DNA from 3 places in the Parabacteroides sp. AT13 genome. Region 3 is predicted to be linked to each of the others. Evidence: riboswitches for the same ligand, from Rfam matches in the RefSeq annotation. Region 3 holds a riboswitch; each other region holds the start of a gene.
What was found. Region 3 has a riboswitch for cobalamin ahead of CI959_RS17640 (sirohydrochlorin cobaltochelatase). Riboswitches for the same ligand answer to the same signal wherever they lie in the genome.
Positions count from the first base shown of each region.

Region 1: another riboswitch for cobalamin. It lies ahead of CI959_RS05700 (TonB-dependent siderophore receptor); the one in region 3 lies ahead of CI959_RS17640 (sirohydrochlorin cobaltochelatase).
Region 2: another riboswitch for cobalamin. It lies ahead of CI959_RS05605 (TonB-dependent siderophore receptor); the one in region 3 lies ahead of CI959_RS17640 (sirohydrochlorin cobaltochelatase).

Region 1 covers NZ_NQMH01000001.1:1,275,702-1,286,870, forward strand. Annotated here, with positions in the region: gene CI959_RS05695 (threonine/serine exporter ThrE family protein) at 1-1,002, shown strand, start outside; cobalamin riboswitch at 1,118-1,314, shown strand; gene CI959_RS05700 (TonB-dependent siderophore receptor) at 1,392-3,731, shown strand; gene CI959_RS05705 (PepSY domain-containing protein) at 3,746-4,840, shown strand; partial or broken gene CI959_RS05710 (AAA family ATPase) at 4,920-6,194, shown strand; gene CI959_RS05715 (DUF2284 domain-containing protein) at 6,299-6,856, opposite strand; gene CI959_RS05725 (Ig-like domain-containing protein) at 7,199-8,482, opposite strand; gene CI959_RS05730 (DUF5074 domain-containing protein) at 8,514-11,169, opposite strand, start outside.
Region 2 covers NZ_NQMH01000001.1:1,240,145-1,251,313, reverse strand. Annotated here, with positions in the region: gene CI959_RS05610 (putative transporter) at 183-1,865, shown strand; cobalamin riboswitch at 1,976-2,181, shown strand; gene CI959_RS05605 (TonB-dependent siderophore receptor) at 2,219-4,222, shown strand; gene CI959_RS05600 (DUF5074 domain-containing protein) at 4,243-5,607, shown strand; gene CI959_RS05595 (ABC transporter substrate-binding protein) at 5,607-6,725, shown strand; gene CI959_RS05590 (FAD-binding and (Fe-S)-binding domain-containing protein) at 6,789-9,560, shown strand; gene CI959_RS05585 (NAD(P)/FAD-dependent oxidoreductase) at 9,659-11,035, opposite strand.
Region 3 covers NZ_NQMH01000002.1:776,286-787,454, reverse strand. Annotated here, with positions in the region: gene cobM (precorrin-4 C(11)-methyltransferase) at 1-309, opposite strand, end outside; gene CI959_RS17660 (bifunctional cobalt-precorrin-7 (C(5))-methyltransferase/cobalt-precorrin-6B (C(15))-methyltransferase) at 306-1,505, opposite strand; gene cobJ (precorrin-3B C(17)-methyltransferase) at 1,502-2,914, opposite strand; gene CI959_RS17650 (PepSY domain-containing protein) at 2,971-4,434, opposite strand; gene CI959_RS17645 (TonB-dependent siderophore receptor) at 4,453-6,834, opposite strand; gene CI959_RS17640 (sirohydrochlorin cobaltochelatase) at 6,981-7,898, opposite strand; cobalamin riboswitch at 8,026-8,223, opposite strand; gene aspT (aspartate-alanine antiporter) at 8,310-10,007, shown strand; gene CI959_RS17630 (bifunctional aspartate transaminase/aspartate 4-decarboxylase) at 10,020-11,169, shown strand, end outside.

The sequences.
Region 1 (11,169 bases), on a different contig from region 3:
GAGAAGATCGTTCACCAACCCCGGAATTATACCCCTTATATCGTAGCCATTGGAGCAGGATTTGCTTGCGGAGGATTCTGTAAATTATTCGGATGCGACTGGATGGCATTCCTATTCGCTTCCATTTGCGCTTTCGTCGGGTTTAGGGTACGAGCCCGCTGTGTCGAGGCCGGACTTAACGTATATATGAGTATCGCGGCGGCGGCTTTCGTATCCACCTGTTTGGCATACGCATCCTCTTTCTCAGGACTATCCGATACGCCTTATCATCCATTATTAGCCTGTGCCCTGTTTATCGTACCGGGTGTTCCCTTGATCAACTTCGTGGATGATATGCTGGACAATCATTTGCTGGTCGGTATTACCCGAGCCTCTAATACAGTCATGATGGTAGCCGCCATGACTTTCGGTATCGCATTCGCCATGCGGGTACTTGTCATGAACGATGTCGAGATCGATCATAAGTTCAGTGAATTGAGTATGGTTCCACATGATCCGTACTACATATACGCGATAGCGGCGGCAATTTCAGCCATGGGTTTCTCCATGATATTCAACATCCAACGTCGACTATTATGGGTAGTGGCCGTAGGAGGTATCATTGCGGTATGTACCCGTAACTTTGTGAACTTCGAATTAGGTTATGGTCCTGTGATCGGCTCGTTTATGGGAAGTTTCGTAGTCAGTGTATTGGCTGTGAAAGCGGTTCATTGGTGCCATGTTCCCAATCACGTATTGACGATTCCATCTGTCATTCCTATGATTCCGGGAGTACTCATGTATCGCTCATTACTGGCATTTATAAACCTGCATGGAGTAGTCGGTGAGGTCACAAACGCATTCTTCAACGGGATCAATTCCGCACTCATCATTCTTTGTATCTCACTCGGTGTAGCTGTCCCGAACATCTTCGCCCGTCGTTACATCGCCAAAGATCGCCAACGACATTTACAAGAGGAACTGGAAAAGCGCCGAGAAAGAGGGAAGTTCATTGAATGGTGAAAAAACTTTTCCATAAAGATTAGTCCGGGAAAAACTGTCGCATAAGGATATGCCAAATTGTTTAATACGTTCAATATATTTAACATATTTCATTAAAAAAAGTCCTATCAATACTATATTTTTGTGACGTTTTGGTGATAGATGTTGCATTCCGCAAGTCTATAAAAGGGAATTTCGGTTAGATTCCGGAACAGAGCCCGCTACTGTAAAACCCATAAGGAGGAAAGCTTCTTCATACCACTGTCTTTTTTAAAGATGGGAAGGTCGCTTTCTAGGTTAGTCAGGAAACCTGCCAGACAAAAATAAGGAATAGATTCTTCCGGGATTTTGGGGAATCATTGGATCGATTGCACTGGAGATGTAAACTGCGTAATTAATTTTTATACATTATGAGACATTTTTATTTGTTCCTGCTAATTGTTAGCGGGATTGTTTTGTCTGGCACCCGAATGATCGCTCAAAGTAGGCCATCGGTGGGAAGTATCAGAGTCGTATCCGGTACGATCGTAGATGAGAATAACAAGGCGATGGCGAACATTGTCATTTACATCAAGGGTACTGATATACGAGTTATTTCAGATACGGACGGGTATTTCTCCTTACCACTCAAGGACACGAAGGACCACGTACTGATCACCAACAGTTACAACACCGTCTCGGCAATCCGAGATATTCCCGCGGGAGAAGGGAATTACGAGATGGATATCCAGTTATCTTACAAGCTACTAGGACTACCCGAGGTAGATATCGTCGGGGCGAAACCACAGAGTTATAACTCCGACATCGCTAATTCGGCTACCCGTATGGATATCCCCGTAATGGAAATACCCGGAACTGTAGGCGTAGCGACCCGGAAATTATTGGAAGACCAACAGGCTACCACCATGACCGAGGCCATAAGGAACCTAGGCGGCGTGAAAGGCGGACCTTCCGGTGAGGCTTCCAACATCAACGAGGTCTTCTCTTCCCGTGGTTTCTCCATGACGAACTCCCGTAACTATTTCAGGAACGGGGTACGATACCTAAAGTTCTCGAACGACGCTCTATCCAGTATCGAGCGCATAGAGATCCTCAAAGGCCCAGCATCTGTCCTTTATGGAGCGGTAGAGCCCGGAGGTATCATCAACTTTATCACCAAGCCGACCTTATATACGCCCCGGTATGGCGCAACGATCAGATACGGCAGTTACGACTATAAGCAAGCCTCTATCGACATTTCCGGCCCACTGAACGCCAAAAAGACCATCCGTTATCGCTTGAACGGAATGTATGAGGATGCCGATAAATTCAGGAAACCGCAAAACAGCAAACGATACGACATCACCCCAGTCATCGACATTGACTTAGGACGCAAGACCACCCTTAATATCGATGCCGATATCTTCCGGGATAAAAGGACACAGGATCCGGGCGTTTTGCATATCAACAATGAGGTGATAGATAACGGATTCAAGACATTCCTCGGCGAACCGTGGGCCTATGGCAAATTTACCAATAATAGCGTTGGTTTCCAGTTGACCCACCGTTTCAACCAGAACTGGTCATTCAGAAGTTCCGCCCGCCAATATTTCACGCATGAGGATCGTCTGTATTTCCAGATGAAAACCCCTCAGAAGGACAGCACGATTACCCGCCGTTTGGCACATTGGGACGCAAAAATCAATTATACCAATGTATTGGAGGAATTGAACGGCAGCTTCAAGACGGGCTTCATCCAGCATAAAGTAATAGCGGGCTTGGAATACGGATGGCTTACCAACCGAAGGAAAGTAAAAGGGAATATGTACACCCCGATTAGTTATGTTCATCCGGAATATTCCGAAAAACCAGTTGATTTCGAGATGGAACAGAGTACAGACTTACGTATCACCCAACGTACCTACGCGATCTATCTACAAGACCAAGTAAGCTTTTCCGCTCAATGGAAGTTATTGCTTGGCGCCCGTGCAGACTGGGTGAACGATAAACAAGATAATTATATTAAGGATAAAAAAACGGATGAAAACAATTTTGCCATCTCGCCTCGTGTGGGTCTTGTTTATCTGCCCATGCCCGACTTGAGCCTATATGCTACCTACAGTCAGTCTTTTGTCCCTCAATCCGGGCAAACGAAGGATGGCGAGGCATTCGACCCGATTACCTCTAAACAATGGGAAGCGGGAGTCAAGAAATCATTCTTCAACGATCGCTTGAGCACCAGTCTGGCTTTCTATACCTTGTCGAAGACCAACTTGCCGACGATAGACCCGGAAGACGAGGAATATAAGATACTGATCGGCAAGCAGACCAGCAAAGGTATAGAGCTTTCGGTAAACGGAGAGATCACCCCCAGTTGGAGCGTAGCCTTCAATTACGCATATACGCATGCCGAGGTAACGAAAACGAACGACGAGACCTATCCCGTAGGTACGCAACTGGCCAATATCTCACCAAGCCAGTTCAACCTATGGACCTCCTACCTAATCCGTAAAGGCCCGGTTAAAGGCTTATCTTTCGGCGGTGGTTGGTACTTCCAAGGTAAATCCTACGGAAACATGGCACATACGATCGATCTGGACGCCTATCATCTGGTTGACTGTTTCGTGGCTTACAAGCGCAGTTTCTACAAGATCTCGGCGAACTTGAAAAACGTATTCAACCAAGAATATTATACCGGATCCCAAGGGAACTATCTTTTATTCCCCGGCTCGGCCAGGATGCTGATGGTTATGCTAGCGGTCAACTTCTAAAAAAGGCACAAGACATGTCGCATAATTCGATCATTAGAAAGATCATAGTAAAGTTACATTTATACACCGGACTCATATTAGGGCTAATAATAACCCTAATATGCCTCTCCGGCACAGCGATCGTGTACAAGCCGGAACTTGAAAAACTATCTGTCAAGGATATCGCTTTTGTCAAGCCAGCCTCCCGAACCGTGTCGCCGCAAACTTTGCTAGAGAACGTAAGGCACGAATATCCACAAGCTAAGATCAATAATATGGTCTTATACGGAGGCGAGGATTGCGCCTACAGTTTCCGTACTACATTCCCGGATGAGAAAGGCCGTATCCAGATCTATGTCAATCCCTATACAGGGGAAGTTACGGGAGTGGACAGATACCGGCATAAGGTTTTTCAATGGTTATACGACTTTCACGTGAACCTGCTATTGAAAAAGCAAGGAGCTACCATCGTCGCCTTATCGGGATTCCTGTTGATTTTCCTAACTCTATCCGGCTTTCTATTATTACCCAAGCGTCGTATCTTCTCCGTGAACCGAAAGATGGGCTTGAGAGCCAAGCTTTTCAAGTCACATTCCATCATAGGTATATGTACATCCCTCTTTTTGCTGGTCATCGCTTTTACCGGCTCCTACTTCGGGTTCAAGAAAGAATATCAATCTTTCTTTGAATCCATATCCGCAGGAAAAGCAGTCGCACCGGCACCAAAAACTGATAAATACACAGGTGATTGGGTATCATTGGATTCCGTTTTAACGACCGCCCAAGAAGAGTTCAAAGAGGGAACCCCGACAATGATATTCTTCCCGAAAGACAACACGTCTGTTTTCTCCGTACGGATGTATCGGGAAGGGGACTTCGAAAGAACTGGAAGCAACCATATCTACATCCATCCTATTACCGGCAAGGTCGTCGCCATAAACCTCTGGAAAGACAAACCGGCCGCCGAGAAGCTTGTCCGCTCCATGTACTTTGTCCACTTCGGCACTTTCCTCGGGCACTTCTCCAGAATCCTATGGATCCTCATAAGCCTAGCCGTACCGTTCCTCTATTTCACGGGAGTTTACCTTTGGGTTATTCGCAATCGGCAGAAACATTTCCCTTTCCGGTAAACATAAGTCCAGTAAATCGCATCGCATAAGGAAATTTCGTATATTCGTAATATTGTGTAATTAGGAAAAAAGAAATGTCATGGCACAAATAACGATTCCTTATGCGGTAGCGGATTTTATATTTACGGGAGCGTAAATTCTATTATGTGGATAAAACGAACTTTATCCCCAGATTGGAGAATTATAATGCCCCGGTCTTCCTGCGTCCCCGTCGTTTCGGGAAAAGCCTACTCGTATCCACTCTTGCCTGTTACTACGATCGCACCAAGGCCGATCGCTTCGAAGAATTGTTCGGCGGCACTTGGATCGGGGAATACCCAACGGAGGAACATAGCCGCTACATGGTCGTGCGTTATGGCTTCTCCGCTATGGTCATGGCCAATGACATGGAAGGGTTGGAGCGGAATTTCAACCTCTTGAACTGTTCTCCAGTAGAAATCATGGTAACACACAACCGGGACTTATTCCAAGACTTCCAGTTTACCACCAAAGGCAATGCCTCCCAAATGCTGGAGGAGGCTTTGGGGTACGCCCGCGAGCATGGCCTTCCAAAAGTATATATCTTGATCGATGAGTACGATAATTTCACCAACCAATTATTGACCGCCTACAAGGACCCACTGTATGAGCAAATAACCACGAAGGATAGTTTCCTGCGTACCTTCTTCAAGGTTATAAAGAAACGACGAGTTGCCGTATAACGTTCCCGACCTATCCAGTAAGCTCAATAAGAAGAAGTTCTTCGATAAGACCTTTTATCCTGTCAGCCTCTTCTATCTGGGTATGACTACGCTACGTAACAATTATCGCATGGTAGCCCAACCTCACGATGCGCAGTATCTACATGGACTATTATAACGAGACGAACCATATAGAAGGTGGTGCCCCCCGTTATGTACCCACCTACGAACGCTTCACGGAAGACCGCTGTTTCGAGCCGTTGGTGCAAAACTATTTCGAGCAGTATCTCGGGCAGTTCCCGGCGTAGGTGTTCGACAAGATCAACGAGAACTTTATCCGTTGCTCCTTCTTCGAGCTTTGCTCCCGCTACCTAAGCAGCTATTATACGTTCGCCATCGAGCAGAACAACTCCGTAGGCTGTTCCAATTTCGAAATGACCGGCATACCCGGCACAAACTATTATAAAGATGACCGATTGGTGGAATTCAAGTATTTCAAGGCGAAAGAGGCCGAACACATGCTGGCGCTAAACGATCCCCGCCCCGAGGACGTGGCGCAAGTACGTGCTTACGCCAAGGATACCAAACAGAAATTCCCTGTATATAATGTACGCTCGTACATTGTATATATCTGCGCTAATAAAGGATGGAAATGCTGGGAGGTTACCGAATAAAGCCTAGCCGTGCCACTCCTCCATTTCACGGAGTTAACTTCATCGGTAAAGTAAGTTAACTCCATCGACAAAGTAAGTTAACTTAAATGGCAAAGTAAGTTAACTTACCAAATCGGGGTTTCCCAATCATATAAGAATCCACTAACCAAAAGTAAATATTCCGGCAAATTCCGATTCTCGGACCACTTCATCTCTATACCGAACAACTCCGAGGTAGTACGTCCCAGATCGAACCCACAGGCCTCAAGGGAACGACGAATCCGCAAGGGGTAGCGGCAAGCCTTACCAGATCTACGTGTACACTCTTCCCAAGGGCAAAGTATACAACTACCGGCATAAAACGCCCGCCCATTATATTCCTCCTCCAACGCAAGAAGACGTTTATCCAATCGGCTCCTTTCCCTATGCATCAACTCTTGCCCCGCTTCCACCGCATCCGGCACATCCAATACGACAGGAGTAATCCGCGTACAAACAATCAATAGATTCCGAAAACCGGATAAATAGTCCTCCGAATCATTAAAAGGCGGACAACTCCAACAGTTTCCATACCTACGGCACTCCCGGCAATAGGCCATGAAACGCCGCTCATCCCGATAACGTAAGATATAATCATCCACAGGGATGGTTCTTGTATAATCGTAACTTTTATATTCGATCATATGAAAAGAAAATTTTCTTGTAAAGAAATAAAAAAATCAGCAACTACATACATTATAATACAGGGAACACAGTACAGCTACACGTGAAGCTTTCAATGAAAAAACAATGGCATGGTATTATGGTGGTATACTCCGGGATCGTCGCAAAGAACGCAAATTAATCCAAAAGCTAGCTTGTAGTTCGATAAAAGATATATGATCTTACCATTATAAGATGTATGATCTTACCGTTGTAAGATGTATAATCTTATCGCCGTAAGATCATACATCTTTCACGGAATCTGTAACGCTAGAGTACTCTCAAGAGCAAGAGAGAGCACTCTAGCGAAATCAAGAGATGATTTACTTCACAACAAACTTAACAGAGACTTTCTCTGTACCTTTTACCGCTGTAAAGCCATAAACACCTTTATTCAAGTTTACTGTTTTCACGTCATCAGAAGAGGTGATCACATAAGTAGATACTACAGAACCTGCGGTGTTCGTGATGTAACCGGTATAACCGGCTAGATCTTTTACACGCAAGGTATTGTCGGAATAAGAGATGTTTGCGGTTGCGGCCGCTGATTTCGTGGCTGTACCGGTTACGGTTACTTTACAGTACGTGTTATATTTACCATTAGCTGTAATTAATTTGATTTCAGTTGTACCCGGAGCTACAGCCGTAACTTTACCCGTTTGGTCAACTGTCGCAACAGCAGTATTCTTAGAAGACCATACCGCACCAGTCAAAGAAGCATAAGTAGATTGTACAGATGCTGTTAATTGTTCCGTTACGTTTCCACTTAAGGATATGGCTTTCTTATTAAGCCAAATGATAGGAGTTGCCGCTACTAAATTATCACCCGGTTCTGTTCCCGATGTCGTTCCCATAAAACTATTCCAGCTCCAAGCATCCCAAGTACCATTCTGGACTTTTCGGCTTGATGCCCCGTATCCGGAATAAGAGAAATCTTGAGTATAGGAATCACGAACGAAATAACTCCAATAACCGGAATACCAACCAGCGAACCAATGAACATTTGATGCTGTTGAAGCTGTCCAATAGTCATAATCATAATATGGACCACCTGAAATATTTGCATCAAAAGGATGATAAATCACGCCATCATCTTCACCCTCCGAAATTGCGGTAGCAGCCATTTCCTCTGTAGTCTCTTTATCATAAGGATATTTGAATTTAGCACTTGCTCCCTCATAATCAAAGGTCACCTCTACATCACTCCTAAATTCGCTATATCCAATACCATTAATCGTTGATCCCATCCAACCGGTGTATTGCACTAAACCGATCAAACGAGGATCCGCTTTCATTACTGCCTCAAATAGGCTCAATCCAGAAATAGTATCTACATCAGCAGACCACCGATATCCCCAAACCATATTATCTGGTACAGTTTTATTCGTGTCATGCCAAGTCAAAACTATAGCCGCACGGTTTTCACCATCACCTACCCAGAAATCAATACTGTCAAAAGAAAAAGTACGGTTACTCCTTGCGGACATCAAAGCCGCTTTCTGTTTTTCCGCCGGTAAATCCGAACGTAACACACCTTGTACCATACGCTGTGCGCTGATACTTCCCGCCATTAAGATTAATGCGAGAAAAAGATAAAGCTTTTTCATGCTCATCAATGTTTAATTTGTTAATACATTATTATTTAACAACGATCGTCTTGCTCATCCGATCATTATCTTTTACCACTACTATAATATAAGCACCTCTTGAATATTGGATTGGATGAGACTCGTTAATTCCCGATATCTTAAAAAGATCCAATATAGCGCCATTCATATTTACAATATAGCAAGAATAACCTTCCAGATTATTCAAATGCAATCGACCTTCATAGTAATAAATCATCGCTTCACCAACACCGATAGCCTCATTAGCCACCGGACCGGATGTGGAGAATGGCTCACTATAGAATGTTCCTAATATCTCTTGCCTACCATCACCTTCCTTGATAGCTGTAACTTTTACGATATATTCTGAACTTCCATCTAATTCAGGAATAGAGACCTTGATCTTTTCTTGTTCCCCAGAACGAAGCTCACTCATCAAGCCAGTAAGGATATTACCCTCTGCATCAACCGTGTAAACACCAAATAATACAGGTATCTCATTTACGTACTTATAAACAGACACCTCGTAGAAAGTAGCCTCCGGAACTTTCGGGAATGTTAATATAGCCGTAGAGTCTTTTACTTCAACCACAGGTTTTTCCAAATCCGGATCTATTACCGTTACTTCACAAGTAGCGGTATAACCACCTTCATCTGTTGTCACCGTAATTGTAGCTACACCGGCGATACCAGCCTTAACCGTACCGTCGTTAGTTACTGTGGCTACCGTGGCATCCGAAGAACTCCAAGTTACTGATTTATTAATCGCACTGGATGGAGATACCACCGCTGCTAATACAGCCTCCTCACCTTTATTCAAAGACAAAGAAGACGCATTTAGGCTAACACCCGTAACATTTGCCCCCGGTTTTTCCGGTTCCGCAGAAACAATCACTTTACAAGTAGCTGTATAGCCTCCATCAAGCGTAGTCGCCGTGATCGTAGCCGTACCCTCACTACTTGCCAACACATTGCCATCTTTATCTACATCCGCAACAAATCGATTATCACTTGACCAATTCACCGTTTTTGTTTTTGCGTCACTTGGTGTTACAGCAGCCACCAATTGTACCGCATGGCCGACTGTTAACTCTAAGCGATCCTGATTCAAAGAGACTCCCGTTACTTTCACGATCCCTTTACCTACAGAAAGTGTACAAGCCGCAACAAAACCACCTGTATCAGAGCTTACACGAATAACGGTTTCTCCATCTCCTAATGCCAGAATCTCACCCGTCTTCGGATCAACCGAAGCACAAGCCTCATTACTACTAGACCAAGTAACGGATTCATCTATCTCTCCTTTAAAATCGGGATCTTTTAGAAGGGTATAAGCTAGTTTAAACGACTCTCCTATAGCGGCAACTCTCTGAGAAGCCTCTAATACAATACCCAAAACCCCTTTACTTTTGTCCGTTACATGAACGAACATCTCGTCTTCATATCCATAAGTCGTATAGGTTAGTGTCAATTTAGAAGTTCCCACTTTTTTCACATTATATTTAGTACGAGATTCTTGTTCTAATACCTCAGGATTGCTTGATTCGAATTCTATGCTACGAATCGCAGGTACAGACCCAAACAGCACAGATGCATTAGTAGGATTAAAATTAATTTTCAACATATTAAGTAAAGCATCTCGGTCAAATGTCGACACAGAAATATCTATTGACAAATCTTTAGGTTCAACAGAAAAGCCCTTTAACGGAACATCTCCATCCACATGGACTGTACATTTATCAGAAGCTTGACCATCTTCACTTTGCGCAGTTATTTCATATACACCGATAAAATTACTACTACCAATTCCATCTTTTATATTAAAACCAGAAGACGAAACCTTCCATGTTATAGATTTAAAATCCGCATTTTCAGGGAGAACAGAAACTTGATCTAAAAGATTCAAAGATTCATTCACTTTAATGGTAAATTCCTTTTGCTTAAACTTCACCTCTGTAACAGGCTGACTACCTACACATACGACACATTCTCCCTTAAAAGCAGACCCATTACTTCCATCAGAGAGATAAGCCTTTACGATTGTTTTTCCAGAGCCAACAGCAGTAACCAAACCAGATTTATCAACTGTTGCTATAGATTCGTCCGCAGAAGAATAAAGTATGTCCTTTTCTGCCTGCTCTACCTCTGTAAGTGACCCATAATCAACAGTCGGTTTAATCTGATATTTTTCACCCTGCTTTAAGAAACAAGTATTTTCCTCAAGCACCAAAGATGTAGCCCACTTAGATACAAGAACTTCACACTGAATTGGATCTCCAAAAGCCTGACCTGTTTCAACACCTGTTATAGTTGCGGAAAGAATAGCCTTTCCGTAAGCGTTGGAAGGAGTTGCTCGTAATACTATTTCTGTATTACTTACAGATTTGACAGTCCAACTCAATGTACCTTCTTGACTTTCAATTTTTACATTTTCTTTTTTTATTTCAAGAGTATTTGAGATAGCCGGATAAAATGAGATGGGTATTTTTAAACTACTACCAGCTTTTTTAAAACCATTAACCCTATTCGTGAATGCCACCTTCTCTACCTTAAAAGAACAAGAGACTTCACATGAGGCAGAAACTTTTCCATCTTCTGATTGTGCAGTAATAGTAGCAGTACCAGCTCCACAGACAGTAATAACCCCATCTTCCACCGTAAATAAAGATTTATCAGAACTACTCCAT
Region 2 (11,169 bases), on a different contig from region 3:
TTTGCCGGAAGAGGAAAGTTTGTCTAAATTATCAGCATAAGAAATAGAAAATATATTAGTAAATGTTGTTAGAATGGATGCCAGATTAAACTGGGATACTAAATGTTCAATATGTGTATCTCTGCCGAAGTGATTCGCCAGAGGTACTTTTTTATCTTAAATTAATATATACATGAATAGATATGGAATGGATTAATGAATTGTTATGGGGAGAAGGGGTAGGGCATTCTATCCTTTTGTTATCCGTTGTGATCGCTCTGGGGATCCAGCTTGGTAAACTGAAGCTATTCGGTATCTCTTTAGGGATTACCATGGTACTGTTTGTCGGGATCTTTCTCGGGCATTTCGGTTTTACGGCGAATCCGTCGGTCGTTCATTTTTTTAGAGAGTTTGGTTTGATCTTATTTGTTTACTCGGTAGGTATGCAAGTAGGCCCCGGATTTTTCTCTTCGTTTCGAAAGGGAGGGATCACGTTGAATATGCTTGCTTGCGGTATTGTTTTTCTAGGGGTGATTACTGCCTTGATTATACATTATATTACAGGCATTCCTATACCGACAATGGTAGGTATCTTATCCGGAGCAGTGACGAATACACCGGGATTGGGCGCTGCTCAACAGGCTTATTCAGATATGACGGGGATCTCGGATGAAACGATCGCTTTAGGATATGCGGTTGCCTATCCGTTAGGTGTGATCGGCATTATCTTGTCGATGATTTTTATCCGTTATGTTTTCCGTATCTCTTTTGCGAAGGAGACGGAACAATTGGAAGAAGAGACGGATACGGAATCGGGAGGAGAGGCTGTACCTATCTCTTTGGTGGTGAAGAATCCGGCGATTTTTGGTCGTAGCGTAAGTGAGCTATCTAAATTGTTGGAACACCGTGAATTTGTTATTTCCCGTATTTTACGTAACGATACGAATCGGATAGAGATCGTGGCGGGGAACACGGTATTGAATGGGGATGATAAGATTTTTGTTATTACCGCAGAGCATGACGTGGAGGCGATAAAGACTTTTATCGGTCAAGAAATACAGATGGATCGTAAGCAATGGATTCCGGCGGAAAGCCAGTTTATCAGCCGGCGTATTTTGGTTACCCGGTCTGAAATCAACGGTAAGCAATTAGGGGCTTTGCAGTTACGCCGTTTACATGGAATTAACGTGACTCGGATCAATCGTGCGGGGCTGGAGTTGGTAGCTACTCCTAATCTGGTCTTGCAAATAGGCGACCGGGTGACAGTGGTCGGTAGTGAATTGGCGGTGGAGAAAGTTGCCGAGACGCTGGGTAATTCAATGAAACGCTTGAATGAACCTAATTTGGTGACTATTTTTGTTGGTATAGTTTTGGGTATTATCGTGGGAAGTCTTCCTATTAGTTTTCCGGGTATTCCTCAACCGGTGAAATTAGGATTAGCGGGAGGTCCGTTGATCGTTGCGATATTGATAAGCCGGTTCGGTTATCGTTATAAATTGGTTACTTATACCACGCAAAGTTCTAATTTACTATTGAGGGAATTAGGAATCACGTTGTTTCTCGCCTGCGTGGGATTGAGTGCGGGTGAAGGTTTTGTCGATACGATAGTCAATAAGGGTGGTGTAGCTTGGATCGGTTATGGTTTTATAATAACGTTATTGCCTCTACTGATTATCGGTTGTGTGGGAAGGTATTTTTATAAACTGAATTATTTTACGTTGATGGGATTGATTGCGGGAAGTACGACCGATCCTCCTGCGTTAGCCTATTCCAATATGGCGGCAGGAAATGATGCGCCGGCGGTTGGATATGCGACGGTTTATCCATTGACCATGTTTTTGCGTGTGTTGACCGCACAGTTAATGATATTATTCTTTTATACATAGAATAAATATTTTGTTGTTAGTAATGTTTAGAAAAGTGTAAACTCCCTAGCCTTCCGCCGAAGTGATTCGCCGGGGGGGCTTTTTTGTTGCTAATCAAAAAGTAAACATGTATCTTTGCGGCCAATCAAGGTGTAGATGTTATCGATTCCGATAATAATCAGTAAAAGGGAATCCGGTGCGAGTCCGGAGCTGTACCCGTAGCTGTAAGTCCTTGGAGCCCCGGCAAATCTTGTTGCCACTGCCTATCGGATAGGCGGGAAGGTAGCCGACAGAGGGTGGACGAGCCAGAAAACCTGCCATGATTTTGTTATGCGACGTTTCGGGTGAAGACGTTGGTAAACCTAAGAATTATTATGCGAGATTTATATCTTATAAGATGTCTGTGCGTTTTTAGCGTATGGTTATTTTCTTTGGGTGTCGCTTTCGGTCAACAGATCGATACGACGGCCTATCACGAGCTTTCCGGGGTGGAAGTAGTGGAGAAGGTACGTCCGTCGGTCACCCGTGAAGGTACGCCTTTGCAAATTATGGACCGGGCGGGAATCGATCGCTTGGGAGTACAAGACCTATCCGAGGCCGTGAAACGCTTCTCGGGAGTTACAGTACAGGATTATGGGGGGATCGGAGGATTGAAAACGGTCTCGGTACGTAGCTTGGGAGCGAAGCATACCGCCGTCAGTTACGATGGGGTGACGATTACGGATGCGCAAAGCGGGCAAGTCGATATCAGCCGTTTCTCGTTGGATAACGTGGAGATGGTTTCCTTATCGATCGGACAATCGGATGACATCTTCCAAACGGCAAGGGTGTATGCCTCGGCAGGAGCCTTGAATATACAAACCGGAAAGCCCACGTTTAAAGACAAATCGTTTCATACTTATCTTAAGGTTAAGGGAGGTTCCTTCGGGCTTTTTAATCCCGTGCTGCATTATGATCAAAAATTAGGAAAGCGTTGGAGCGCATCCTTACATGGTGATTTCGTGCGTGCGGATGGGCAATATCCCTATACATTGATTAATGGGGAATTGGAGACGAGAGAGAAGCGTAGAAATAGCGATATCCATGCTTACCATTTGGAAGGTAATCTATTCGGCGATTTTGGAAGGGGAGGCGAACTTTCCTTTAAGGCGTACTATTTTGATTCGGAGCGGGGGCTTCCCGGTTCTGTTAATTTATATAACAAGAACACTTCTGAACGATTATGGGATAATAACTTTTTCGTGCAATCGGGGTATAAGAATGTTCTTAATGAGAAATTTACGCTACGGGCCATGGCTAAGTATAATTATGCTTTTACTCGTTATTTAGATATAAATGATAAATATGCTGCGGGCGAACAAGTCGATTTGAATACACAGAATGAGTATTATGGCTCTGTAGGTTTGCTGTATACTCCTATAAAGTATGTATCGGCGACGTTGACTACGGATTTAACTCGCTCTATGCTGGACAATAATTTTGTGAACGGCCCTAATCCAAAGCGAATGGCCTCTCAATCAGTACTAGCGGTGCAATATAAGAACAGTCGATTCACGGCTACCGCTAGTTTATTGGGAACATATATCACTGATAAAGTGGAGCAAGGGGAAAAACCGGATGATAAGAGGCGTTTATCCCCGGCTGTAAGTTTGTCTTGGCGGCCATTCTCGGAAAGTACTTTGCGGATACGTGCCTCTTACAAAGATATATTCCGGGTTCCTACATTTACGGACTTGTATTACCTCCGTATGGGAAATACAAATTTGAAACCGGAAGAAACTTCCCAATATAATGTAGGGGTAACATGGAGTTCTTCCTGTGGGGATTGGCTGCGGCATTTCAGTATTTCGGCGGATGGATATTATAATACGGTGAAAGATAAGATCGTGGCTTTACCTACCATGTATGTTTGGAAGATGATGAATATGGGCGAAGTGGATATTAAAGGGGTAGATGTAAATTTATCTACACAATTCCGATTGCCCTTACGAATGAGCTTGCTTTTGGCTTCCACTTATTCTTTTCAATACGCGGTTGATGTGACAGATCCGGAAGCTAAGAATTATAAGGATCAGATTCCTTATACACCTCGTCATTCTGGCACGGTTTCCGTAACCTTGGAAAATCCATGGGTAAATGTCTCTTATATACTGACTGCGGTTGGTGATCGTTATGCATTGCCGCAAAATATAGATCGGAACAGGATTGATTCTTATATAGAACAGAGTATTTCTATAAATCGAGATTTTCGTTTTCGATATTTCGGTTTGCGTTTGCAAGGTGAATTGTTAAATCTTGCGAACGTGAATTATGATGTTATTCAGTATTATCCCATGCCGGGCCGTTCTTGGCGTTTAAGTATTTGTTTATCCTATTAGTAAACTATAAAAGTAAAGTAATGAAAAAGAAGAATTTAGTTTGTGTCTCTGCCTTGTGTGCATTGATGTCTTTCTCGTTTGTCAGCTGTGATGATGACAATGAGCCTTCACTGAACATACCAAATGTATCTGTAACTAATGTCAGTTTTACGGATGAGAATCCGGAAGCTTTAAAAGTTAGCGGAACCTTAAATTGGACAGCTCCGTCTTCTGTTGACAATGTAACAAAGTACGTGATTTATGGTTCCTCTGATGGAACCGCTAAAGATATGAAAATTGCGGAGGTAGAAGTTGGAACACATTCATATGCTATTACGGATGTCGTAAATATAGGCTATTTATTAGTTATAGCCGCAAATGCGGAAGGTGAGTCTTCTGTTTATGCTTCCGTAAGAGTTATTGATTTTGTGAAGGATAGTTCTTTCATGGCTTTATATTTCTTGAATTCGGGCAATATGGGAAATAACAACTCTTCTTTATATATGTACGACATAGAAAAGGATGAGGTTGTCCCCGATTATTTCTTGGCTCAAAATGGCAGGGGGCTGGGAGATACGGCACAGGATATGATCGTGTATGGCGATAAGATGTATATCGCGGTATATGGAGAGTCTACGATAGAAGTGACAGATCTGAAGGCAAAATCCATTAAGCAAGTCAAGACAGAGGGGCAGCCCCGTTATATGGTATCAGAGGGTGGAAAAGTCTATATTAGCTATTATAATGGATATGTCGCTCGTTTGGATACCGCATCCTTGGAGGTTGAGGCGAAAGTAAAGGTCGGACGGAATCCGGAACAATTGGCGGTATCTTCTAATAAATTGTTTGTCTCAAACTCCGGAGGTATGGATTACAGTACCGAGGTTGGGTATGATAAAACGGTATCAGTGGTTGATCTGTCTACTTTTACAGAGATAAAGAAGTTGGATGTAGTATTGAATCCCACACGGATACAGGCGGATGAGCAAGGAAATGTATATGTGGTTTCTATGGGTAACTATGCGGATATACCCAATACGGTACAAAAGATAAATACGGAGACTTATGAGGTTACTTCCCTTACGAATTGTCCAAACGCAACGGAGATGGCCTATGAGGATGGCAAGCTATTTCTGTTCTATGCGCAATGGGGAATGTCTAGCCCTGCATTTTTAACATTTGATACAAAGAGCCAATCTGCGGGAACGAGCTTTATTACAGATGGAACCTCAATACAATCCCCTTATTCAATCAGTGCCGTGGGTGGAAATGTCTATGTCGCAGAGTCTGATTATAAGAATAATGGCGATATCTATTGTTTCGGAGGTGACGGTAAATTGTTCAAGAAGTTTGAGGCTGGTTTAAATCCCATGAAAGTAGTCCTCGCTCAAAAAGATAATATCTAATGCGATTACTGATTCTCTTAGGGTTCGCTTTCTGGATGGTGGCATGTACGCCATCCGGAAAGCAAACTTCTTCCAAGGAAGCTCTTTCCTCTGATAGAATTCAATATGCCCAAGGTTTCACGGTTCAGCGCTTTGATACCTATACAATGGTGGAAGTTCGTGATCCGTGGGATAGTACTCGTCTGCTTCAACGCTATTTATTGGTAGACCGGACAAAGTCGGTTCCTGGCGGATTACCCAAAGGGACGATCGTGAAGGTCCCGGTAAAAGATATTGTGGTTTATACTTCTGTTCATGCGGCTATTATTGATCAATTGCACGAAATCAATAAGGTTATAGGTGTTTGTGAGCCTCGTTATATGGATACTCCTGCCATACAAGAGGGTATACAGGCCGGAAGAATCGCTGATTTAGGTGAGGCTACCTCTCCGAATATAGAGAAAATGATAGAGATCGGTGCGGAACTCGTGATAGCTTCCCCGTTTCAGAACAGTAGTTATGGGCCTGTCGAGAAGATAGGGATACCCATTATCGAAGGAGCCGACTATATGGAGGCATTTCCTTTGGGGCGCACGGAGTGGATTCGCTTTTATGGTTTGCTATTCGGAAAGGAAGAGATGGCCGATTCTATATTTAAAGAAACAGAGCAAGCCTATCTGTCCCTAAAGAACTTAACCGTGAATATAGATAAGCGTCCTACTGTTTTGTCGGAGAAAAAGTTCGGTTCCTCATGGTATATACCGGCTGGAGATAGTTATATGGCCCATCTTTTTGAGGATGCAGGAGCCGATTATATGTTTAAGGATTTACCGGGTGCCGGAAGTACCCCCTTAGCGTTTGAGACCGTGTTTGATAAAGCGATCCATGCGGATATTTGGCTTGTTAAATATAATCAGTCTTCCGAGATGACCTATAACGATTTACGCTCCGAATATACTCCCTACGAGAATTTCGACGCTTTTAAAAAACAACGGATTTATACCTGTAATACAGGGATAGTTCCTTATTACGAGGAATTCCCATTACATCCGGAATATCTATTGAAAGATTTAATCTGGATTTTCCATCCGGAGCTAGTACCCGGATATTCTCCCCGTTATTTTAGTAAAATGCCCTGATTGTCTTAAAGGTTTCATATCTTTGTTGAAATGTCGTTACTAGACAAATAAAGGTATTAGACTATGAAGATAAAAAAGGTATATGTTGATGTTTTAACTGCATTAGCGAAGGGAACAGATGCCGGGATTTACAGGTTGAATCCCAAACGAGTTGAAATCGTGAGTTGTGAGCAGGATGTAAAACGTGTTCTTGCTGAATGTGAGAAGACTGGTAAATCTGTAACCTTTAAAGCTGGGGGGACCTCTTTATCCGGCCAGACTATTACAGATTCTGTATTGATGGAAATCAGTCCTGACTATGGAAAGGTTAAGATTTCAGGAGATGGGAGTTTGGCTAAATTCCCTTGTGGTATAACTGGAGAAGAGGCGAACCGCTGGTTGAAACCTTATGGCCGTAAGCTAGGGCCTAGCCCTGCCTCCATCAAATCCGCACGTATCGGCGGGATCGTAGCGAATAACTCAAGTGGTTCTAGCTATGGTATTATCCATAACTCCTATAATACGGTCCGGGATATGGAGATTATCTTTGCGGATGGAGCCTTTTTGGATACCTCTTCGTTAGCGAGTCGCAGGGATTTCATGCAAACGCATATAGGCTTATTGGAGAAGTTGATGAATTTCCGTTTGGAGATTTTGTTGAATCCAGACATGGAAGACCGGATTCTATCTAAATATGAGTTGAAGAATACCTGCGGTTATGGAATGAACTCTTTCTTGGATTATACCGATCCATACGATATACTCATGCATTTAATGGTTGGCTCGGAAGGAACCTTAGGGTTTATTTCTTCTGTTACTTTCGAGACAGTCCCCGATGAGGCTTTAAAAGCTTCCGCCTTGATTTATTTTCCCTCTTTGATGGAGGCGTGCAGAGCCATAGCCCCGTTACGCCAATGCAAAGTGTCCGCCGCCGAGTTGATGGATAGAAACGCCTTACATGCGGTAGAGGATGAACCGGGGATGCCGGAGATATTACATTCTTTACCCGAGGATGCGGTAGCGTTGCTGATCGACACGTCTTCTAATTCGGAAGAAGAACTTCAAATCCAATTCCGAGATATAGAGGAGCGGCTAGCAGATATACAGACCTTATATCCGGTATCATTTACGACCGATCCGAAGCTTTACGCTACTTATTGGCGGGTACGAAACGGTTTATTTACTTCCGCTGCGGGAAGACGGCCACGGGGGACGGTATCTATTATTGAAGATATTGCTTTCCGGGAAGAGGTTTTAGGAGAGGCTTTGGAACAAGTGCGTGGGGTCTTGTCGGATTATGGATACGGAAATGCGGTGATGTGGGGACATTTATTGGATGGAAACGTTCATTTCACGATTTTTCCGGATATAAACGCACAGGAAGGTATTGATCATTACGCTTCTTTTATGCGTAGCCTTGTAGATGTGGTACTTTACTACGACGGTAGCTTGAAAGCGGAGCATGGCACGGGACGAAATATGGCTCCATTTGTTAAAGATGAATGGGGTGAGGAGATTTATGAGTTGATGTGGAAGATCAAAAGGCTCTTTGACCCGGAAAATATATTAAATCCGGGTGTCCTTTTAAATCGGGACCCGGATGTGTTTATAAAGAACTTAAAGCAAATACCGTTGGCGAATGAGCTGATCGATAAATGCATCGAGTGTGGTTTTTGTGAGATACAATGTCCGTCAAGGCATGTGACATTGACACCCCGGCAACGTATCGTGATCTATAGGGAATTATCGGCTTTGGCGGAACAGGGGGAAACAAACTCTAAGCGATATAAAGAACTCAAGAATGCCTTTAACTATAAAGGTAACGCTACCTGCGCTACCGATGGCCTATGTGCTACGGCATGTCCGGTTGGCATTAATACCGGTTTATTGATCAAAGAGTTACGGTGGGAAGAGAATGGTACCTTGGCGAATGCTATCGCTTCGGGCATCGCCGGGAATATGGGAGTCGTAACGGGTATGCTTCGTCCTTTGCTTAAGTTGCCCCATGTGCTTTCAAAGCTGGTGGGGTATAATGCATTCGAGAGATTTGCCTCTTTCTTGTTTAAGGCTTCCGCTCATAAATTCCCGCTTTGGACTCGGCATACACCTTCTGGTGCGTCAAAGTTCAAGGAACTGACGGGTGTAGAGAATGGGATGGAAATGGTTTATTTCCCGTCTTGTATTACCCGTACGATGGGAGCTTCAGCTGATTATGAAGATGTGGATTTTGTAAGTGTAACGGAACAAACAATCGCTTTATTGACAAAAGCGGACTTTACGATTCGTTATCCTGAGAATCTAAGTAAGCTTTGTTGCGGCATGGCTTTTAGCAGTAAAGGGTTCCGGAAGCAAGCGGCGCAGAAGGCAAAGGAATTGAATGAGGTTCTTTTACGAGCGAGCGATAACGGCCGCTTGCCTATTTTGTGTGACATGAGCCCTTGCTTGCTGCATATGAGGGAAACCTTGGATAAACGTTTACGATTATATGAACCTGTGGAGTTTATCTATGACTTTATGCGTGATCGTCTGAACTTTAGTAAGTTGCCGGTTACGGTAGCGGTACACTCTACTTGTAGTACAACGAAGATGGGAGTACAAGACAAGCTGGTGGAACTGGCAGGCTTATGCGCGAACCGGGTGGTCTCTCCCGCTCAAGTTACTTGTTGCGGTTGGGCGGGCGATCGTGGTTTCTTCTATCCGGAACTAAACGCTTCCGGTCTTCATTACTTGAAACCGAACTTGCATGGGGCGACGGAAGGATATAGCAATAGCCGTACGTGCGAGATTGGTTTGACGATGAATAGTGGGATATCCTATAAGTCGATCGTATATTTAGTGGAAAAGGCTACCCGTTAAAAATCAAAAACCCCGGTTTCGTACAACTGAAACCCGGGGCTTTGTAGTTTGGCATTCGAAATTATAGGGAGTTTTATTTCATAGATTCTTTATTCATATTATGCGTAACCGTTAAGCATTCCGTTGAAATACATCGGTTTTAAAATATATACCTTTAAGATCCAAGCAAGCCATTGCTCTTTTGATGTATCGATCATCGAGAATGGGAATGAAACGTCGGGTTTCTTTTCGTAGTCAAACTCACAAAGCAACACGTGTCCATAATCCGTAACGATCGGGCAAGCGGCATAACCGTTGTATTTCTCGGTCGGCTCTTTACCTTCCATGAGCGCGATCAGGTTCTTGGCGGCGATAGGTACTTGCTTACGGATAGCGGCAGATGTTTTACTGGTCGGGATACCGGCTACATCACCCAGAGAAACGATGTTCTGGTATTTCTTATGTACCAAGGTCTCTTTATCGACCATTACCCATGCGTCCGCGGCCAATTTACCTTCTGTCCAACCTAATCCGGCATCACGAACGAAATCGGGAGCGGACATAGGCGGGGTGAAGTGTAAGAAATCGTAATCCTCTACGAACGGCGTTACGATCTTTTCTTCGCCTTTTGTCTCTATTTTCTCAAAATGCACTTGTTTTGCGGATGTGTCTACACCTTTTACACGTACATTCAAGTTAATAGGTATGTTACGTTCATTATATATTTCCAGCAAGCGAGGCGTGAAATACGGAATATCGTATAGCTCCTTCGATGCGGTAAAATAATTCAATTGCAGTTTGTCGCGAGTCCCTTGTTTCCTTGCGTAATGCTCGGATAATAAACAGATCTTTTTGGGAGCGCCACCACATTTATGTTTTGTATAGGTATCGGTATAAATACCTTTGCCTCCTTTTTTAGCGAATTCTTGAAGAGCTTTCCATGTCTTTTGGGCTCCTTCGAAATCGTAAATAGAGTTTGCGTTTCCTTGTCCCAAGGTGTCGTGGGTAATGCCCTCTACTTTTTCCCAGTTACATTGTAATCCCGGGGTCAGTACTAAAAAGTCGTACGGAATCTTTCCGTTACTTTTGGTCGTTACTTGATTCCATACGGGATCAACCGCGGCGACCGAGTCCTTTATCCATTTTATACCGCTAGGCATACAATCCTCTTGCTTCTTCCAAACATCTTCCGGTTGGTATACACCTGAGGCGATCAGAGTGAATCCCGGTTGATAAAACTGACGATCGCTGGGGTCAATCAGGGTGATATCCGGTTCATCAAGCCAATGTTTTAATCGGGCAGCCATACTGATACCAGCGGCTCCTCCACCGATAATAACGATTTTACCTTTTGCGCTGCTTGAAAAAGCGTTTGCTTTTCCGGTATTAGCTCCCGCGATCAGTCCTGTCGCCGCTAATAACTTAAAGAAATGCCGTCTGTCGACACCTTTCTTTTCTAGCGCATCTAATTGTTTCTCCAGTTCGTGTTTCATCATGTCGAAAGAATTTAAGATTTTATTCGCTGGCAAAGGAAACACAATAAATTACGGTAGCCATGAAAATGACTACTACACGACTTGCGCAAATGATTTTTTTATTGGATAAGACTACTACAAGACTTTCTCAAGCT
Region 3 (11,169 bases):
TAGGTTCGCTAACTCTTTGGAAAGATCGTTCGCTCCACCGATATGTCCAGATAAAACAGGAATCACGTATTTGCCGGTACTATCTATACAAACCACGGCCGGATCGGTATGTTTATCTTCCGCGAAGGGAGCGATACTGCGTACGCAAATTCCCATCGCTCCAATAAATACCAAACTACTGGATTCGTGAAAAACCTCTTTTGAGAAAGAGCCGAATGGTAATATCTTCGCCTCGGGATAAGAAGCAAGAATTCGCTCAGCAAGCCCCCGGCTGCTATCGGATATTGGAATAATTGATATTGTACTCATAATTTATAAATAACATTCACGGTAATCGTATTAAAATCATCAATCGTGATACGGGTTTGGGCGGATATCCGAAGACCGGTTTGGCGGACCGCTTCCTCTAAAAGCGCTTTGCTTTCGTCGGATACGGAGTTGAAGACGATGACACCGTTCTCTTTCATCTTTTTGGAAACTACCATAAGGATCTCCACTAATTTCCCGCCATGTCCGCCGATAAAGATTGCATCCGGAGCCTCCAACGCTGATAAATCCACCGATAAGAAATCTCCGATTATAGCCTCGATACCCGGAGTCCCAAAACGACGACAATTCTCAGTCATTAACTTTCGTCCCTCTTCCCGGATCTCAAAACTCGTGATATGCAAATGCGGGAACAGCAATTTAGCCTCTATCGAGACAGAACCCGTGCAAAAGCCGATATCCCAAAAACGTTCCCGGTTTCTCAGATCCAGCATGCTTAAAGATAACAAACGGATCGGCATTTTGGTTATCATCTTCTCCCGCCCGCTCAAATGCTCGAACGCGGAATCCGGCAGGCCGAACTTACGGGAATGCCCGTCACGCTCTTTCCGGAGAATCAAGCAATTCGGATGAACGAAATTATTCATTGCCGCAGCTTGTATACTGAATTGGCGGATGCTCTGCCGTTCGGTATTTCCTAACCGTTCTCCCACGAACATGGTATAATTATCATAGCCGTATTCCAGCATCCGGCGAGCGATAGTCGTAGGCGTATGTTCCCGATCCGTGAGCACGCCTATCTTAGACGCACTTTCGATCAAGGCACGATCGAACTCGTGCCAAGGCCGTCCGGTAAGGGAGACGATCCGCATATCGTGGTAAGGCATCAATAGATTTTGTGCCAAGAGTTGCAAGGAATTAAATGACGGGTACAGGCGGATTTGCGCATCCGGCAATCGGTTTTGAATCGTAACGGCGAATCCGAAAAACAAAGGATCTCCGGAAGCGAATACAACGATGCTTTCCCGACCGTCGTACGAACGATAGCGATCGAAGACCTCGTCCAACGGGACTTTTATATCGATCCAGTCCGCTTTCTCGGGCAAGAGCGAACGTACGATCTCATGATGCCGCACGCCTCCGGAGAACACCCGGTGGGACGAGATTATCTCCAATATCTCCGGCGGAAAGTATTGCCGCATATTATCATCCAGCCCTATGACATAAAATCGGTTCATACGTCTCTTCCCGGCTTTAATTGTTCTGCGTCATTAAAACAAAGGATGGCATTCACTAGCGTAGCCGCTAAATTACTACCTCCTTTACGACCTTCCACGATTAGTTTCGGTATACCGATAAAAGGTTTCACCATATGTTTGGATTCCTGCACATGTACGAAACCTACCGGAGCCGCGATAATGCCAGCTGGAGTGGCTTTACCTTTACGTATTAAATCGCATAATTCCATAAGGGCGGTCGGGGCGTTCCCGAAGACAAACAGAGCGGTCGGATGCTCTTCCACGGCCCGACGAATACCGGCTTGGGTACGGGTAATTCCTTTGCTCGAAGCCATCTCAGCGACCCGCTCGTCTTGAAGGTAGCATTTCACCTCGACACCCAGACGTTGCAGAGCTCCCTTACGAATGCCGGAAGCAGCCATCGTGACATCGGTGATGATCGTAGGAACTTCCCCGCCGCTGATCTTATTATATAATGTAGAGACAGCATCCGGGTCGGCATAAAGGATATTTTCCATATCGAAATCGGCCGTCGTATGAATGGCATGGAGTAACGCCCATTTCTTATCCAACGGGATCTCTTGGTTTTTCAGTTCCTTCTCGATCGTACGGAAACTACGGATCATGATGTCCTGTCCGATACCCGTATCCATTTTCTTTTGTTTGATCTCGCCATAATATCCCCGGGGAGTGATCATATGATTCCCGGAAAGATATGTTTGTGAGTTTCCGATCAAGACTACCGTAAACATATCGATCTGCTCGGGGTCCAGATCTGCGAGCGTAGTGACGAATACTTCTTGCTCCTCCCGTCCGGCCTGACGTACATAACCGACCGGAGTCTCCGGCTTGCGTTCTTGCAGGAACAATTCTTTTAAGCGATAGAGTTGCCAATAACGTCCCTCGCTTTTTGGATTATAGATCGCCGTAACAAAATCGGCCATGGCCGCCGCGTGAATCCGTTTCTCGATCAGTTCCCAAGGAGTCATCAAGTCTGAGAGGGAAATCACACAGAAATCATGTCCGATAGGAGCGCCAAGCAAGGACGCAGCTTTCTGGAAAGCGCTGATGCCCGGATACGACTCGATCTCGATCTCGCTTCCGGATTCTTTCTTCATCTCATAAATCAGAGGAGTCATGCCATAAATACCGGCGTCACCGGAACTGATCACGCAAACCGTCTTTCCCTCGTTGGCATAAGCGAAAGCTTGCTCGGCACGAGCTTGCTCACGTTTCATACCTGTATCTATACATTCCGTTCCCTCACGAAGCAAGTGGGTGATAAAACGGAAATAATATTTATATCCTATGATGACATCCGAGCTTTGGATAGCGGCCAAAACCGCAGGCGTTATATCGGCCTCGCTACCGGGGCCGATTCCGGCGACTATAATCTTGCCTTTATTCATTCAAATCTATTTTATAATACAATGTTCTCAATAAATATAATACAAATATACAGGCTTTACTTCTTTCTTCTCGCTTTTCGCCTGATATATTTTATCGCAAGCCATACACCGGATAAGGAAACGAACGTGCCTCCCAACATGGTTCCCCACATCACGATATTCCATAAGACCGGATGATCTACCAAGAATTTCAGATTCAAGCTATGCAATGCCGGATACATCCAATGGTTCCAACGAGACGGCGTATTTACATAACGGTATTGTCCATTACGGGGATTAATGTAATAACAACTATTATCCACGTCTTGAATAGATACTTTCCAGACCGGGAGTTCTAAATTCCTTTTTCGTGAGATATAATACGTATCATAAGCATCCAACCGTTTGATATCAGCCGTGGTCCCGATACCATGTATCTGAGACAATACGGAACGGATTTCTTCCGGTCGCAGGTTCAATAAAGATATCCCGTCACTCTTATTTGCGTTCACGACAATATCCTTCGTGTCTGTTTGTACGATGTAAAAGGGTATATCACCAAAACTACTCCATTCCAATTGACGGATCTGGCCGGGATAGGCTTGTACGACCGCCCTGTAATCCAACGGATAATCGAGTGGGGAAGGAGCCATCTTCCGCAGTTCTTGAACCGGGTTTATATCGAGCTTGGCTTTCAACCCCCAATCCTGTACACGAGCCAAAGACATCATACCACTAAAGCAGAAGGTGAGGACAAATAAACCGAATAACACCCCAAGAATATGATGCCATTTATACCAGAACTTCTTATAAGGGGAAATCAAATGACGTCTCCTCGCTAACCGGAAATCCCGTATTCCTAAATAGATCCCGGCGATACACATAACGCACCCGATTCCGGATAACCAGACAACTACCTTTATCCATAATTCAGCGTCTTGCCGCAAGGAAGTGAAATAGACCCAATGAGGGATCGCCCCGAGCCAAGCCCAGAAACGACTGTTTTTATCCGTATATTGCAAAACCTCCCCGGATTTAGAGGATATGTATAATTCATGTCGTTCCGGATCGGCGAAATGGAATTTATAGATCGGAAATTCCTCTTTTAAACGACCGAATGGAATCCATTGGTCCAAGGTGTACAAGGAATCTACCTTCGCTATGGAAGAGGTATTCCATAGTGATGCCACACGTTGGATATGATTCCAGTCGATTACGGGTAATCTTTCCGTCGAGTCGGCAGGAATATCATAGCTCCCTTTCTCCGTCCGGATATGAAAAACAGTTTGTCCCAAATAGCTGTTTAAGGTAACATGGCTTATCCGCTCGTTCTGCGGTAAACGTTTCTCTATCTGGTCTAACGAAGGAAGATTCTCCAGAGAGAGAATATCCATCTTCGCCCGTTTATCGGCCCGGTCCGCTCGCGGGAACGTATGGTAGATCATTACCAATCCCGATAGGAACCAAACGAGAAACAGGATACTGAACGCCGTGCCCAGTATCCTGTGTATAAATAGCGTGATCTTTGTCAATAGATTCATGAGCGTATGTTCTATATATTATAATGTATAGGAGATAGCCACTTGGAAATTACGAGGCATGCTTGGCACCATCTGTTGTCCGAGCGCTTGGTTATAATAATTGTTGTCAAACAAGTTATTCAAGTTGAATGTAAGGTGAATATTGTTGTTCAACAAATAAGACATACCGAAATCGGTTACCCAATACGGATCGAACCAAGAGTTGTTAGATGTATTACGGTATACTTTACCGGTATAACTGCTACTCAAGTGAAATTCCAGATTCTTCAAGACACCCCGAGGGATGGTATAACTGCCGTATGCGTAGAAAGTCTGGTTCGGTACGTTGCTCTGCCAGTTTCCTTCTTGGCTATTCAATTGTTGCTTTGTCTCATCCGGGTTATTGCCATAGATAGCCTCGATCAATTCCGGATCCTTTATTTCTTTCATCTCCCGGATCTTGGAGTCGTTCAATCCATAACCGATCGTCAGCGCTAAGGTGCTTACCGGAGAAAGAGTGACATCAAAATCAAAACCTTTGGAATCTTGTACACCCACCTGTCCGATTACACTCATCGTGGTAGTCTCGCCGTTTACTTCCTCTTGATAGTTGTTGGTCAACGTAGCCGTACTGTTCATCTTCCGGATATAGAACAAGCTGGCATTGGCGCTTAATATATTGTTCAATTGATATTTAAGACCCACCTCGGCTTGGTATCCTTTCTCCGGCTTAAATACTTCCTCATTGCGAGCAGGCTCGAAACGATTTCCATCACCTCCTACATAAATGACGTTATCTTGATAGAACGTACGGATCGGCTTGAAGAAAGAGGCGAAAGACGCATAAATGGATGTATTCGGATGGGGCAGATAGACCGCTCCGAAACGATAAGTCAACGCCTTATTCTTTATCATATTGAAGCTTGAATGCTCCTCATACTCACGTCGTCCGGTAGGAGTTGTAGCGCTGGCGGACATATAACGGAAAAAGTCGTAACGTAGAGCGGCTAATACCTTCCATTGCTCGTTGAACTCAACCATATCTTGAAGATAAAGGCTGTTGGAATAATGATGCGTAACCGTTGCTTTCGAGAATTTACTGGTCATATATCCCATGCTATGCGGATCATAAACGGATACATGCGAATAAAGGCCGGGACCCTGAACATCATCTCCTAAATTATAGCCCGAATAGCTGGTACGATTCAAGGCGACGAAAGAGTAACCTCCCATATACGTATGCTTTATCTCACCCGTCCTGAATTTACCGCTTAGCTCGAGCGTATTGGCTACCGTCTTGGCTATATGGGAGAAGCGAAGCGGGAAAGAAAGATATACACTGTCCAAACAGATATATTTTTTCTGGCCGTTTTTCATATAATAATGATCATAGATCGGATCATCACTTTCGAGATAGTCGAGGGCTTCCGTCCCAAAATAGTTGATATCGTCGTTATTGTAAGAAAGGCGATCTGTTAGTTTCGCGCCGTTCCAAAAAGTATGTGTGTATTGCGTCGATACGTTCCATGCGTGATTCTTCATAAAGTCGGACTCGTTATTGTAGCGAGCCTCACGGTCAAGTCCCGGTAGCATCTCATTTTTATGGAGATATAACTGTCCTGTTTGCACATTATATACATCATTTGCCATTAAATCGGGAAGACCGATCTCCGTCCCATAGAAGTCGCGGTTAAAACCTCCGCGAACATCTAATATGTCACGTTCCGTCATTTTAGCTTGCAATGCCAGATAACCGGAAAAGCGACGGTTGCCATTATCACGCCAGCCCTCTTGATCGGAAAAGTTGACATTGGCGTAATAATTGACCGGACCGACCAATTTACCGCCCATGCCAAGTGTCGCCTCTTTATTCTCGTAACTACCGTAGGCCAATCGAGCATTAACGCTCTGTTTCTCTGACGGGGATTTACGAACGATATTCAAGGTTCCACCTACGGCTGAATGTCCGTAAAGTACAGAAGCCGGTCCCTTTAATAATTCAATAGACTCGATACAGGATAGATCGGGTACGGGATAAGAGTTGTTTATTGCCGAACGTTCATCGCGGATACCGTCTATCATCATGATAGAATGATCGAAACCACGGATCGACAATTGTTGAAATGCGCCATAAGATGTCTGGAATCGTACGCCCGGCATAAAGCGTACCGCATCTTGGATATTACGGATACCTCGCAACTCCAAACTACTCGCCGTAATGCTATTAATTGAAATAGGAAGATATTTCATAGGTACGTCCAACTTCGTGATTTGTGGACGTGGCTTGCGTGCGGCGGTCGCTACGACTTCTTGAATATTGAATGTCGTATCGGCGAAATTCGTGTACTCATTCTTGTGTTGTGCCTGCATCGTACTGATACATAAGGCTGTCAACGGTAAGATTGTCAAAACTCTTTTCATATATTTAGCATTATAACTGTTTATTGTATGCATGTGAAATCCCTTTCGAAAGAAATTCCATTTTCCTTCGAATGAAAATTTAGTTTCTTTCGGAAGGAATTACTTTTTCTTCCGAAAGGAATAAAACATAGATTTGGAGAACTTTTTTAGTCCTTCTCTACCGCATAAGCTTTCTTCTTATCAACGATATCGATCATCTTATGTTTAGCCATGAAACGGGCATGTTCGATGAAGATCTTCTGAATATCCGGATTCTGTCCCAGACCTTCCATAAATACGCTTACCTCGTAGCCTTTCTTTTCCAGTTCCTCTTTCCAATCACCGGCGATATCGTTTTTCGCATGGTCTCCGGCGACAAACATAAATGGCATCAACAAGACTTTCTTCGTTCCATTGGCCTTTACTTGGGCTACCATCGTATCAAAAGTAGGATAGCCCTCGATGGTTCCTACGGAATAATCCTTGAATCCCTTCTCCTTCAACATATAATCCAACATGGCATATTGAGCCGTCGCCGGAGTATAAGTGCCATGGCCTACCAATAAAGTAGCGCCTTCTTTCGCCCCATTTTTTGTGATAGCGACGATTACCGCCTCATAATCCTCCGGTGTATACAATAAAGGATTACCGATACGAATCTCCTTGAAAGAAGATTTCATGGTGGCAACATCCTTACGTAAGGATTCCATCTCGATACCTTCGATTATATTCGTGGATTGGATCAAGACATGTGTATAACCATCAGTCTTTAATTTTTCCAAGGCCTCGATCGGGTTCAGTTTCTCTACGCCACGAGCTTTTAAGCGGCGCATTACAATGCGAGAAGTCCATGCCTCACGCAACTCAACATCTTTGAAAGCTTCTTTCGCTTTTTGATTGATCGCGTCGATTGTCAAGGCACGGGTATCATCATGGGTTGTTCCAAAATGTACCATCAATAAAGCGGCCTTATCGCCCGGTTGTAAAGAGGCGAATAAATCGGATGCTACAAAATTCTCGCCATCGTGCGCACGACAAACTAGGCTGATGACCAGCAGGAAGAAAGATAGTAAGTGTTTCCTCATCATATGAATATATTAATAATTAGATTACATATCAATCCCACGGAGACAACGTATTATTCCGTCTCCAACATCTTTTAGATATAGGTGATATTTCTATCCTCTTAATTACTCCTAACCCCGGGAGGAATTAATCATTACTTCGCTTGGCAGGTTTCCTGACTGGCTCGGAAAGCAACCTTCCCATCTTTCTTAAGACAGTGGCATAGCAGAACGCTTTCCTTTTCAAGAGCTTCACAGTAGCGGGCACTGTTCCGGATTCTAACCGGATTCCCTTTTATAGAATTGTCGGTAGACAAACTCTATCACCTAAGCGGTCGCAAATTTATATAAATAATCCCGAAAAGTAACAACATCTTTCAAAGAATCCCTGTTTCAATAGCATCTTTTTTGTTTAACATCAAATAAATAGATATGGAATGGATAACTAATTTACTTCAACATTATCCGGAGCTAGCTATTTTCATAACCTTAGCTCTCGGTTTCTGGATTGGCAAGTTTAAGATAAAGAAGTTCACGCTGGGAACGGTTACCAGCGTATTATTGGTCGGTGTATTGATCGGGCAATTAAAAATCGATATAAGCGGACCGTTAAAGTCCGTCTTTTTCTTGATGTTCCTCTTCGCTGTAGGATATAGTGTTGGGCCACAGTTCTTCCGGGGATTGAAAAAGGAAGGTCTTCCTCAAATGCTTTTCGCCGCCGTCATGTGTGTGTGTTGCTTGATCGCTCCTTTTTTACTGGCGAAACTTATGGGATATAACGCAGGCGAGGCCGCAGGATTATTGGCGGGCTCCCAGACGATGTCGGCAGTATTAGGAGTTGCCGAAGATACGATCGGACAGATGAATATTAGCGATACGGATAAAAGCGCTATGGTCAACGTGATGCCCGTGGCCTATGCGGTAACTTATATTTTCGGTACGGCAGGATCCGCATGGTTGGTGAGTGATATCGGGCCACGTCTTTTAGGAGGACTCGACTACGTGAAAAAAGCCTGTAAAGAGCTAGAGGCTAAAATGGGAAATAACGACGAGAGCGAGCAACCGGGCTTTATGCCTGCCGCCCGTCCGGTAACTTTCCGGGCCTATAAGATTAGTAATGAATGGTTCAAGGAGGGTAAAAGCGTAAAGCAGTTGGAGGAATATCTGGACCAATTAGGACGGCATTTGTTCGTGGAGCGTGTCCGTATTAATAATGTACTAACCGATGTTAAACCGGATTTGGTTTTACATACCGGAAATGAGGTTGTCCTAAGCGGTCGCCGGGAATTCGTGATCGGAGAGGAGAACTGGATTGGCGACGAGGTCAATGACATTGAATTGCTCGATTTTCCGGCAGAGACGTTACCCGTACTAGTGATCCATAAGGAATACGTGGGGAAAAAGATCTGCTATTTACGCAATCAATCGTTCATGCACGGTGTTAGCGTCAAGTCCATAAGGCGTGCGGGTATCAATATCCCGGTCTTGGCCGCTACGGTGATAGATTCCGGTGATATGTTGGAATTGGTGGGTATGAAATCAGAGGTAAATAAAGCGGCTACGACTTTAGGATATCCCGATCGCCCAACCAATCAGACCGATTTGATTTTCGTGGGTATCGGTATTTTCTTAGGGGGAATTTTAGGTTCGCTCGCGATTCATTTCGGAGGTGTCCCGATCAGCCTGAGTACGAGTGGCGGCGCTTTGATAGCCGGACTCGTCTTTGGATGGCTTCGTTCCAAGCATCCGACCTTCGGGCGTATTCCGGAGCCTTCCGTCTGGATATTAAATAATTTGGGACTGAATATGTTTATCGCCGTAGTCGGTATCACGGCGGGTCCCAGTTTCGTGACCGGATTGAAGGAAGTCGGTATAAGTTTATTTATTATCGGTGCTTTAGCGACATCTATCCCGCTTATCATCGGTATTCTGATGGGACGTTACGTTTTTAAGTTCCATCCGGCTATCACTTTAGGTTGCACGGCAGGTTCACGTACGACAACCGCCGCATTAGGAGCGGTGGAAGATGCCGTAGGAAGTGAGACTCCAGCCTTAGGCTATACCGTTACCTATGCGGTGGGTAATACTTTATTAATCATCTGGGGTGTCGTTATTGTGCTAATCATGTAATATATATAATGTATGGACAAGAAGAAAATACATGTCACGAGAGAATATGAGAAAAAGATGTCGGAGATTAGCCCTTTCGAGCTAAAGAACATCTTGATAGAGTTAGCGGATGAGAGCGCTCGTAAAAGTACGCACATCATGCTGAACGCAGGAAGGGGAAATCCAAACTGGATCAGTACGGTTCCACGGGAGGCATTCTTCCTATTAGGGCAGTTCGCCTTGGAGGAATGCCAGCGGGAAACCGAATTGGCAGATGAGATGGCCGGAGCCGCAGGGGTTCCCAACCGCAAAAGGATCGCGTCTCGCTTCGTACAGTTTCTAAAGAAACATGCGCAATCTCCCGGCGCTACTTTATTGAAGGGTACCTATGAATATCTGGTCACGGAAAAAGGTGTAGATGAGAATGAGCTTGTATATGAATGGGCGGAAGGTGTCATTGGTGATCAATATCCGGTTCCCGATCGTATCTTGAAATATACGGAAATGCTCGTGCGGGATTATTTAGACCAAGAATTATGTGACAACCGGCCCCCCGAGGGAGTATTCGACCTTTTCGCTGCCGAAGGCGGAACTGCCGCCATGTGTTACATCTTCGATTCCTTGCAGCAGAATTTCTTGTTGAATAAGGGAGACAAGATCGTCCTTTTCGCTCCGGTATTCACTCCTTATATAGAGATTCCGGAACAGGCCCGTTATCTTTTTAATGTCATAGAGATAAAAGCTTTGAAGATGACAAAAGACGGCTATCACACGTGGCAATATCAAGAAAAGGATTTAGATGTCCTAAAAGATCCTAGCGTGAAAGCCGCTTTCATAACAAACCCGAGCAACCCGCCTTCATACGGATTGACAAAAGCATTGATGAATAGGATCGTTGAGATCGTACGGAACGACAATCCCAACCTTATGATTATTACGGATGACGTGTATGCGACATTTATTCCGCATTTTCGCTCGATGATGGCCGAATTACCAAAGAATACGTTATGTGTCTATTCTTTCTCCAAATATTTCGGGGCAACCGGATGGAGATTGGCGATAATCGCTTTACATCAAGATAATATTTACGACCGGATGATCCGTGAATTGCCAAGAGATAAACAGGAGCTTCTAAAAAAACGATATAGCAGTCTATCCTTACATCCCGAGGATATCCGCTTTA